DNA from 2 places in the Steroidobacter flavus genome. Region 1 is predicted to be linked to the other one. Evidence: riboswitches for the same ligand, from Rfam matches in the RefSeq annotation. Region 1 holds a riboswitch; the other holds the start of a gene.

Region 1 (5,507 bases):
CGCGGATAAGACGCGCCTTCTCGCGCATCTCCTGCACCATCGGATCGTTCTGGTCCGCCTTCGCCAGCACCGCTTCGATCTGTTGCACCTTGGCCCATTGCTCTTTTTCTTTAGAGGTCGCGAGCGCAGTCACATCGTTGTCGCGCTCGGACGCGGCCAGTTGCGACTCCAGCTCGTTCTTGTGCGCTTCCATCGCGTCGAGATCGACGGTGTCCAGCGTCTTCTGCAAGCCCGGCAAACGCTGCTCGTACGCATGGCGACGCGTGTCCACCATATCCTCGAAGGCCTGCACACTCAGCGCCCACGTCGCCAGATTGCGTTGCATGAGCTTGAGGTCGCGATAGTTCTTCAGGCCTTCCTGGAATTCATGAGTGGCCAGCAGGTGATACAGATAACGCGTCTCCGGCGCGTCCGGCAGATTCTGCAACTGCCAGTACCAGCCGACCTGATCGGCCTTGTCGTTGTCGACGATGGCATCGAGCAGCTTGCCGTCGCGAATCGCCTGGATGGATTGATCGATGCGCTTGGATTCGGCCGCGAACGATTCGACCGCGTTCACATACTGTTCCGCCGCCTGACCGGTCGCATCGAGCTGCGCGTAGGCATAGGGAACCGCGAGATACGATTCCTGCACCGCTGCGTCGAGCATGTCGCGATCGCGCAGCTCCATCCACGGCGCAAGCGCTTTGTTGAACTTCTTCTCGGCCGAGTCCGCCCAACCGACGGCGAGCAGGGCCTTGTTCGATTGTGGCCCTTCGAGTCGCACACGCTGCAATACTTTCTTGGCGTCTTCGGGGCGATTGGCCTTGAGCCAGGCAAACCCCAGCGCGAGGTTGGCTTTGTCACGTAACGCCGCCAGCTCTTCGGTCGGTGTCGCGATCTGACCGACCTCGTTCAACAGCTCGGCCGCTTCCTCGACCCGTTCCTGCCGGACCAGCGCGACGCCAATATTGAAGCGCGCGTACGACGACCAAACGTCGCCGCCATTACCGACCGGCTGCCAGCGCTCCAGCGTGCGAATCGCATCGTCATAGCGATTCAGGTACATCAGCACCTGCGCCTCGAGCAGATGACGCTCCGGCTCCAGATCGCCGGGCAGCGCGCCGCGAATCGAAGCAAGCGCGGTCGCGGAGTCTTCCAGATAGTTGCGCTGGTACCAGACCTTCGCCAGATAGAACCAGGCGCGATTGCGCACATCGAGCGGCACGTTGTCGTTCAACAGCGCCTTGAAGATGCGGCCCGCTTCCTCGTGCTGACCCAGCGACAGATACAAGCCGCCCTTGAGCAGCTCGGCCTCGACGCCGTGATGACTGACGCGATTGAAATCCTGCGCGGCCCCGAGACGAGTCAGCGCCTGCAGATAATCGTCCTGATAGAAATAAAACAGCACGTCGCCCCAATGCAGATCGCGCACGACCTGCGGGGTGCCGATCAAGGGTCGCGGCTCGGGAGGTTTCTTCTCCTTGGCGATCGCGCTGGTCACTCCCAGCGCGAGCAGCACCGCGACGAAAACTTTGTTACATCGGCCCGGCACGGGTTATTCCCATTCCTTGACGATGAACTCGGGCTGCGCCTTGAGCGCCTTGTCGCTGATCTTCAGCTCGACGTACTTGGCGCCGACGCCCTTCTCCAGCTTGATGGTCGCGCCACGGCGATAGTCGCGCTGATTCGGGCCCTGGCCGGTGAACAGCGCGATCAGCTCGTGCTCGCCCGCTTTGAGATTGCCGATGAACACGCGATGCACGCCGCCCTTGAGCAGCGCCTGCGCCTCGCGCTCGGTGTACAGATAGTTGGCGACTTCCTTGTTATCGAGCTTCAAGGTCACCGAGTCGAGCGCGAAGAATTCACCCACGTCCATGGACACGAACACCGCCACCTGGGTGTTGGCCGGGAACAGCAGCTCTTCCTCGAGCACGAACAGCTCGCGGTTCAGATCGAGCACTTCTTTTTTCAGGGCCTGCACTTCTTCGTCGAGGCTCTTGAAGCTGTCGCCGCCGCCCGCGGGCGCGGACGGTGCCGGCGTGCTGCTGTCGACGATCGGCGCGGTGGTCGCGGCGGGCGCGTCTTGCGCAGTCGATGGCCCGGCCACGAACAGCAGCGGGCTCAGCGTGGCGATTACTTTCAGAAGGCTCTGACGCAGCATGGAGGTGTCCGGGAGTTCGATACGAGTTCGGTTCGATTAGCGAGGCGGATCCGTTGCGGGCGGCGCGAGTTCACTCGTTCAGCAGTTCACGCAGCTTTTCGGTGTAGCGCGCTTCATAGCCGGCCTTGTAGCCCTCGGATACGTAGCGCACCACACCTTCGCGATCGATCAACACCGTCAACGGCATCGTGCCCGCCTGATAGGCGCGGCTCACTTCTTTGCGAGCATCGAACAGCACGGGATAGCTGACGCGCAGCGTCTTGGCCATTTCGCGCGCCGAGTCCAGATTGCTTTCCTCATCGAGGTTGACGCTGAACAGCACCAGCCCGGCGCGGCGATACTTGCCGTAGATTTCATCGAGCAGCGGCATTTCCTGGCGGCAGGGCCCGCACCAGGTTGCCCAGAAGTTGAGCAGCACCACTTCGCCGGAGTGCTCGGACAGGCGCATGTTGGCGCCATCCCAGGAGCGCAACGCGAAATCGGGCGCGGGCTGGCCGACCAGCGGGCCTGCCGGGATGCACACGGCGGGCCCGAGCAGCAACAGCGCCAGCAAAGCAAGGCGTGGCATCCGTGCGGAAGCCCGGAGCGGCAGGCGAGCTTGTGAGGTCTGTGACATCAATCTTTATTCGTCGCCGGACACGCGGTGAGGCAGCCGATCGGCGCCTCCACAAATGAATGAGAGGCCGGCGCTGGCAACCCCGCTGTCCTAGGATAATTCCCTTAGACCGGTGGCTTTGCGTCCCCACCTTTCGGTGAGTTTGCCCTTGCATGAGGCGGCCCCTGACATGTGCGTGGCTGCACCTCTGACAACGCCAGCTAGGGTGCTATACGCGGCGCAAATATGTCAACGAACGAAGTGTGATGCCAGCGGCGCAAAACCGCGACGGGCCTGTGACTTGCCGCACATTTCAAAGGTCTGTCGGTAGGCGACGACAACAGCATCGACGCCTGTATCCGTACACAGACGACTGACAGCCTTCCCCCCGCTGAGCGACATCGAAGCGAAGTGCGGCCGGAGGGAGGGGTCCGGCCGCACCCGCGATACGCCGATCGGTTAGATAGGCGCTTTCGGAGCTTCGTAGTCGGTCGACGCGGCTGTGGCTTTCCACATCGCGATCATTTCCGGCGTCACAGTCTGGCTCGATGACTGATTGTCGGACGGCAACGTGATCTGCTGCTCTTCGACCAACCGTTCGCGCGCGGCCGACTCGTGTCCGTACAGGAACGTGCTGGCGACGGCGGTCCCGAGGGTGAGCAACATGGCGGCGCCGAGGGCGATACGCTTTTTCATCTGTCTCTCCAATTCAAAAAACCGGTTCAGCAGGATTCGTTAGTTAAGCGAGCACCGGACGCTTGCCGCCCGAGTCGCCATCGGTCAGGTTGAACACCGGGCGCTTGCCACCGGAGTCGCCGTCGGCCAGCACCGGGCGCTTACCGCCGGAATCGCCGTCGGTCAGGTTGAGCACCGGGCGCTTGCCACCCGAGTCGCCATCGGCCAGCACCGGACGCTTGCCGCCCGAGTCACCGTCGGTGAAGTTGAATACCGGGCGCTTGCCGCCCGAATCGCCATCGGCCAGCACCGGACGCTTACCGCCCGAGTCGCCATCGGTGAAGTTGAATACCGGGCGCTTGCCGCCGGAGTCGCCGTCGGCCAGGGTCAATACGGGACGCTTACCGCCCGAGTCACCATCGGTAAAGTTGAACACCGGGCGCTTGCCACCCGAATCGCCGTCGGCCAGCACCGGCCGCTTACCGCCCGAGTCGCCATCGACAATGTTAAATACCGGACGCTTGCCACCTGAATCGCCGTCCGCCAGTTGCGCGCTGAAGCTCGCGCCAGAAGCAAACAGAACACCCGCCACCGCCATCGAAATTGCAAATACGTTACGCATGACAACAACCCCTCCCGGGAAAAGTGCTAAAAATCCGAGCCGGCATTGGCTCGATCACTGGGATAAGCGATGTCCCTCTGAGAATCCCGTCACAGCCCCCCTGGACAAGCGGAAGAAAAAAGGAACAATCAGTACATCGCTCAGCTGAGGTTTTCGGGAGATCCCGGAAATCAACCGGTTGAGCCGGATTCAGGGACGGCCGTAGGACGGTTTTGGCGGGCGGCTCGCGGCACGGCGCGGGCGCTAAGTGAGAAACTGTCGCAATCGAGCCAGTAAACTAGAGACAGACAGGCCCCGAATCGGAGACTCGCAACTGAGCAACACAATCGCAGCCGCCATTCCACCGCCCGACCGGCAGGCAGTGACACGGCTGTTGTCTGCGTGGCAGTCAGGGGACACGCGCGCCCTGGAACGACTGACGCCGCTCATATATGAGGAGCTGCGTAACCGCGCCCGCCGCTATATGAAACGCGAGCGGCCGGGCCACACCTTGCAGGCCACCGCCGTCGTGCACGAGGCATTCGTCAAGCTCGTCGAGATGAATGTCTCGTGGCAGGACCGTGCTCATTTCTTTGCTGTGGCCGCGCGGCAGATGCGACGTATTCTGGTGGATCACGCCAAGAGCCGGTTTCGTGACAAACGCGGCGGCACCACCACGGGCTCGCTCAACGACTTCGATATGGATGTGCTCGATCTCGGCCCGGCCACCGCGGGCGATATCGACGTGCTGGAAATCGATGAGGCTTTGCAGCGCCTGGCCGGTAACAATCCCCGCCTCGCGGAGATGGTGGAGCTGCATTATTTCGGCGGCCTGACTTATCAGGAGCTGTCGGAGACCCTGAAGGTGTCCGAAGCCACCGTCGATCGGGAGATCCGGCTCGCCAAGGCCTGGATCCTGCGTCAGATCCGACCGGCACGGAATCGCGAACCCGAAGCCTCATGACCCCGGAACCTCCAGGGAAGAACGTCGACGACCGCTGGGAGCGCTTGCAGGATCTGTTCTCCCGCGCCGTCGAGTTGCCGGACCGCGAACGCGAAGCCTTCATCAGCGCCGAGACCGGCGACGACAAAGACCTGAAAGATGAGCTGCTCGAGCTGCTGGCCTGCGACGTGGGCCAGTCCACCGGGCCGCTGACTCACGCGCTCGGCGCGGCCATCGACGCCACCACGCGCGATCGGCGCAAGGCGCTGGTCGGCCGCGTCATCGGCAATTACAAACTCGCGTCCATCCTCGGCCACGGCGGCACCGGCACGGTGTATCTGGGTGAGCGTGCCGATCGCCAGTATTCGGCGCAGGTCGCGGTCAAGATCGTCGATAACGCGCCTATTCATGGCGACCTGGGCCAGCGCTTCCGCGCCGAACGGCAGATTCTCGCCAGCCTGAATCACGCCAACATCGCGCGCCTGCTCGATGCCGGCGAGACCAAGGACGGCCAGCCGTATCTGGTCATGGAATATGTGCACGGCGAGCC
Region 2 (5,507 bases), 1.6 Mb from region 1:
ATGCCGTGCTCAAGGCGTTGCAGGACGTGGGCTACGAGTCGCCTTCGCCCATCCAGGCCGCGACCATTCCTCATCTGCTCGAAGGTCGCGACGTGGTGGGTCAGGCCCAGACGGGCACCGGCAAGACCGCCGCATTCGCGCTGCCCATCCTCACCAAGATCGACATGGACGAGACCGTGCCTCAGGCGCTGGTCCTCGTGCCGACGCGCGAGCTGGCGATCCAGGTCGCCGAGGCGTTCCAGAAGTACGCCACTTACATGAGGGGATTTCATGTACTCCCCGTGTACGGCGGGCAGAGCTACACGCCTCAGCTTCAGAGCCTGCGCCGGGGTGTGCATGTGGTCGTAGCGACCCCGGGTCGGGCGATGGATCACATCAAGCGCGGCACGCTCAATTTGTCGTCGCTGAAGCATCTGGTGCTGGATGAGGCCGATGAGATGCTGCGCATGGGATTCATCGACGATGTCGAATGGATTCTGGAGCAGATTCCGGCCGAGCGTCAGATCGCGCTGTTCTCCGCCACCATGCCGACTCAGGTGCGCCGGATCGCTCAACAACACTTGCGTGAGCCTGCCGAAGTCACGATTAAAAGTAAGACGACCACCGCGAGCCAGATCCGGCAGCGCTACTGGCTCGTCAGCGGCATGCACAAGCTCGATGCGCTCACTCGAATTCTCGAGGCTGAGGCGTTCGACGCGATGATCGTGTTCGCGCGGACCAAGATTGCGACTGAGGATCTGGCGCAGCGGTTGTCGGCTCGCGGTTTTTCTGTCGAGGCGCTGAATGGCGATATCGCTCAACAGCAGCGTGAGCGGACGATTGCGCGGTTGAAGGCCGGGCAGATCGATATTGTCGTCGCGACTGACGTCGCTGCTCGCGGGCTGGACGTTGAGCGCGTCAGTCACGTTGTCAATTACGATGTTCCTTACGATCCTGAGTCGTATGTCCATCGCATTGGACGCACCGGCCGGGCGGGGCGCAGCGGCGAGGCGATTTTGTTTATCGCTCCTCGTGAAAGAAACATGCTCCGCGTGATCGAGCGTACTACCCGGCAGAGCGTCGAGCAGATGCAGATGCCGACGATCGAGGATGTGAATGAGCGTCGCGTCGCCAAATTCAATGAGAAATTGACGGCGGCGATTGCGGCGAATGCGGGTCAGGCGTTCATGCCGCTGATCGAGAGTTATGAGCGGGATAACAATGTCCCCGCTCTCGAGATCGCCGCTGCGTTGGCCAGCATTGCACAGGGTGCTACTCCGTTGTTGCTCGAGCCGCAGGTGCGCTCGAACCGTGAGCCCTGGTCGCCTGAGGGTTCGGACGATCGTGCCCCTCGTCGCGAACGCGCCCCGCGGCCGGATCGAGCCGCACGCAATGAGAAGTATGCGAAGCGCGAGCGCGATCTGCGTGGGCGAGAGGAGGGGTCTTCGCAGCCCGCGTGGTCCAGCTCGGAAGAAGCGGACGACGCTGTCGCTCGTCCTGAACGCGCTCCGCGCTCGGAATGGACGCCTCGTGACGATCGAGGCTCGCGACAGCGCGAGGCCGGTTCGGAATGGGCACCACGTGAAGACAGAACCTCTCGCTCGGAGTGGAAGCCTCGTGAAGACAGATCCTCGCGAGAGCAAGGCGCTCCTCGCGAAGAAGGGACCTCGCGACAACGAGGGTCCCGAGATCAAGATGCTCGCTCCGAACGGGCGCCTCGTGAAGAAAGGCCTTCGCGACAGCGAAAGACCTGGTCGGACGCGGAGGGCGAGTCGGCCGGGCGTTCCGAGCGGAATGAGTGGCAGGAAGAGGTTGTCACTTCCGACTATGTCGCCGGCTTTTGGAAATCACCGAGCGATCCCTCGGCCCCCGCCGAACAGGGCCCCAAGCCCCTGAATCGCCGCGAACGCCGCGCCCTCGAGCGCGCCGAGCGCGAACGACTCGCAGCTGGCGGCGAAGCCGGCGCTGGAGGCGCAGTCGCCGCTGAAGGTGAAGTTGCAGGCAGAGGCGCAGTCGCCGCTGAAGGTGAAGTCGCCGGCCGAGGCGAACGCATAGGCATAGGCGAAGTCGCGGGCCGAGGCGAACGCATAGGCATAGGCGAAGTCGCGGGCGAAGGCGGAGGCGTAGGCAGAAACGAAGTCGCACGCGGAGGAGACGTCGCAGGTGGCGGTGAAGTCGCCGCGAATGTCGGCACGAGCGAAAGTGGCGACACCGGTGCTGTCGGCGAAGAAGCCGCGGCTGCTCGTGAAGCCACGCGTTCTGTGCGCGACGAAGACCGTCCGCGCGAAGAAAGCTCGCGTGAGCACCGGCCTTCCGCAGACGAAGCTCGGCCGCGAAAGCGTGCCGAGTCGCGTGACTTCAATGAAGGCGAGCGGCCCCGCAAGCGAGCGGAGGCGCGCGACTTTGGGGACGTTCGATCGGAGCGACGTGGGCCGGCGCGTGACTTTGGGGGCGAGGAGCGCCCGCGAGGGCGCGGGCAGGATCGTGACTTCAGCAGCGACGAGCGACGTCCCCGGCGTGGGGACGAGGAAGTCGAAACGTATCGTATCGAAGTCGGCCACGATCATGGCGTGAAGCCAGGCAACATCGTGGGCGCGATCGCCAACGAGGTCGGCCTCGAAGGGAGGCACATCGGTCGCGTGGTGATCCAGGACGATCACAGCTTCGTCGATCTGCCCGCCGGCATGCCCAAGGACGTCTTTCTCCAGCTGCAGAAAGTCCGCGTCGCCGGCCAGCCGCTCCAGATCAGCCGGGCCCTGAAAACCCACGTGGAAAAGCTCCGACGCGACCGTCCGGCGGGGCCGAAATTCCGTAAGCAGACCGATTCCAGAGGTCCCCGCTCCAGCGCCCGCCCGCCGCGCGACCCCAAGCGACGCCGCTGACAACAGCGGCTCTGCGACACTCCAAAAAGCAAAAAAGGCCTGCAAATACAGGCCCAAACGCACCGACCAACCAGCCGGTCGGTGCGTGCCTCAGTCCACTCTCCGCCCATAAGAAACATCGGCAATGTTTCCTCCGCCCGGACGGCGACGTCTGGATACAGCGACGTTGCCGCTATTCGCCGACAGGATTGAGGATCTGCCGGGGGTGGTTATGCTCCATCCCGCGTCGAGTCATTGGGTGCCTCTCCGATGGGTAAGGGGCCGCGAAAGCGCGAAACTGGCATCCACTGATCAATTAGAAGGGTTCGTAAGGAAAGCGAACGCCGCAGCGGGTCGAGGAAGTTGAAGCTTCTCGTCTGACTGAAATCCTGTGACAGCCGTGCCGGCTGTGCGTGTGAGTGCGCGCAGTCATCGGCGGTCACAACCTCGGATGGAATAAATCGAGGCTCGCTACCGTCAAGGGCAAACCCGTCGAAAGTCGGGGACGCAAAGCAACCGGTCTAAAGGGCTCACGCCCGATGACAGCGGGGCTGCCAAATTAGCGAGAGCAAACCGTGCCAGCGAGGCACGGGTGTTCTATGTGTACGCGAGTACACCGATGATTTGTCAGGTCGCCTCACAGTGACCGCGTCGCCCTTGGAAATTCACGTCGTGTGCGTAAGCGCCCGGCAGAAGTAACAAGGGTTATCAGATGCAGAAGGCGAATGTCGGCAAGTGGGTGCAGCGTGGCGGTTTGTTTGCGCTGGTGATGACGGGCCTCATGACCGCGGGCTGCGGTGGCGGCGGTGGTGGTGGTGGCAGCGGCACGAGCGCGAGCGCCAACAGCGCCAGTGGTTCCAACACGGCGCCGAAGATTTCAGGCACGGCGAGCACAACGGCCAGCGTCGGCAGCGCGTACTCCGCGACTCCGCAGGCAACGGACGCCGATGGCGACACGCTTGCCTTCTCGATCGAGAACAAGCCGGCTTGGGCGAATTTCAACACCGCCACGGGCGCGCTCACCGGCACGCCGACCGCGGCAGCCACGTTTGCAAACATCGTGATCACCGTCAGCGACGGTAAGACGACGGCTTCGTTGCCGGCCTTCTCGATCACCGTGGGCGCCGCCGGCTCGAGTGCCGGTTCCGATTCCAGCGCCGCGCCGTCCGAAGCTGTGGCTTCCGGCCCGAATGTGGCGCTGTCCTGGAACGTGCCGACGCAGACGGTCGACGGCGAGACGTTGCAGAACCTCGCGGGCTATCGCATTCACTACGGCACGAATCAGAACGCGATGGTGAATTCCATCGAAGTGCCGAGCGCCGGCTCGAACACCTACACGGTGCAGAACCTGAAGGCGGGCACGACGTATTACTTCGCGGTGCGCGCCATCACTTCGGATGGTGACGAGAGCGAGATCTCGAACGTGATCTCCCGCGTGATCGGCTGATTCATCGACTGCATCGTCAGCTGACGATGAGGGCTGGCGTCTTCGTGACGCCAGCCCTTTTTCTTTTTAGTTGGCGGCGGCGCCGGCCACATAACGGTCGACTTCGCGACCGAGCAATTCCAGCGGCACGCTGCCGGTCCGCAGTACGACGTTGTGGAATTGTTGAGGCGACCACTTATCGCCGAGCGCGGCGCGAGCCCGATCCCGCAGCTCGAGAATCTGCAGCTGGCCGATCATGTAAGAGCAGGCCTGCCCCGGAAACACGACGTAACGATCGACCTCGCTCGCTTCCAGGCCGTAGTCGATGGCCTGCTGACGCGTCCACTTCTTGGCGTGCAAGCCCGTGTCCACGACCAGCCGGCGAGCGCGGAACAACTGCGCGTCCAGCATGCCCAGCAATCCTTCCGGATCGCCCTCATACCAACCATTCTCGGCGACCAGTTTCTCCGCATAGAGCGCCCAGCCTTCGGACAGCGCGGAGATCCCGCCCAACACACGTGCCTGGCGGAACTTTGGAAGATCCGTGTTTTCCTGCTCGAGCGCGATCTGGAAGTGATGACCCGGCACGGTCTCGTGATACACCAGCGTGCGCAGACCGAACTTCGTCATGCGTTGCGGACGCAGCGGCATCTGGAAAATCGCCGAGCGCGAGCCATCGAGCGGCGCTCGATTGTAGTTCGCAGCGGCGCTGGCCTCGCGGAAGCGAGGGAACGGTTGTGCGACGACCGGTGACTTGGGCTGCAAATCGAACAACGTCGGGCTGCGCTTGAGCGCGTCGGCAATCATGCCGTCGATGTCGCGCATGATGGCGGCACGACTCGAGTCAGACGTCGGGTCCGGATAAGCCAGGTCTTCCCGCAGCTTTGCCGACCGCGCCGCCACTGAGCCTTCGGTGCGACCGAGCTTGCGGAAGATTGCATCCATCTCGCCTTCGATGCGCGCGACCTGTTGCAAGCCGATCTGATGAATCTCCTCGGCCGTGAGCTTCGTGGTCGTGAAGCGGCCGAGCGCGTATGCGTAAGCCTGATCGCCGCCTTCGAAGCGCCACAAGCCGGCATCGTTCGTGGTCTTCGGCAACAGGCTTTCGAGCAAGGCAATCGCACGATGCCACGATGGATACACCTGCTCAGTGACGATGCGAGTCGCCTGCGCTTGCAGCTCCGAGCGCTGCGCGGAGCTGAGCCCTTCGATGGTTTGAATGCGTTGAGCGAACGCGGTGA

The links. Region 1 has a riboswitch for cyclic di-GMP ahead of ACFPN2_RS19650 (TlpA family protein disulfide reductase). Riboswitches for the same ligand answer to the same signal wherever they lie in the genome.
Region 2: another riboswitch for cyclic di-GMP. It lies ahead of ACFPN2_RS12575 (fibronectin type III domain-containing protein); the one in region 1 lies ahead of ACFPN2_RS19650 (TlpA family protein disulfide reductase).

Annotation. Positions count from the first base shown of each region.
Region 1 is NZ_JBHSDU010000003.1:3,208,378-3,213,884, reverse strand. It holds gene ACFPN2_RS19660 (hypothetical protein) at 1-1,534, opposite strand, end outside; gene ACFPN2_RS19655 (AraC family transcriptional regulator) at 1,538-2,143, opposite strand; gene ACFPN2_RS19650 (TlpA family protein disulfide reductase) at 2,214-2,711, opposite strand; cyclic di-GMP riboswitch class I at 2,832-2,916, opposite strand; gene ACFPN2_RS19645 (hypothetical protein) at 3,198-3,434, opposite strand; gene ACFPN2_RS19640 (hypothetical protein) at 3,478-4,035, opposite strand; gene ACFPN2_RS19635 (ECF-type sigma factor) at 4,397-4,978, shown strand; gene ACFPN2_RS19630 (serine/threonine-protein kinase) at 4,975-5,507, shown strand, end outside.
Region 2 is NZ_JBHSDU010000003.1:1,631,152-1,636,658, reverse strand. It holds partial or broken gene ACFPN2_RS12585 (DEAD/DEAH box helicase) at 1-1,511, shown strand, start outside; gene ACFPN2_RS12580 (DbpA RNA binding domain-containing protein) at 2,241-2,861, shown strand; cyclic di-GMP riboswitch class I at 3,313-3,399, shown strand; gene ACFPN2_RS12575 (fibronectin type III domain-containing protein) at 3,553-4,287, shown strand; gene ACFPN2_RS12570 (DUF885 domain-containing protein) at 4,354-5,507, opposite strand, start outside.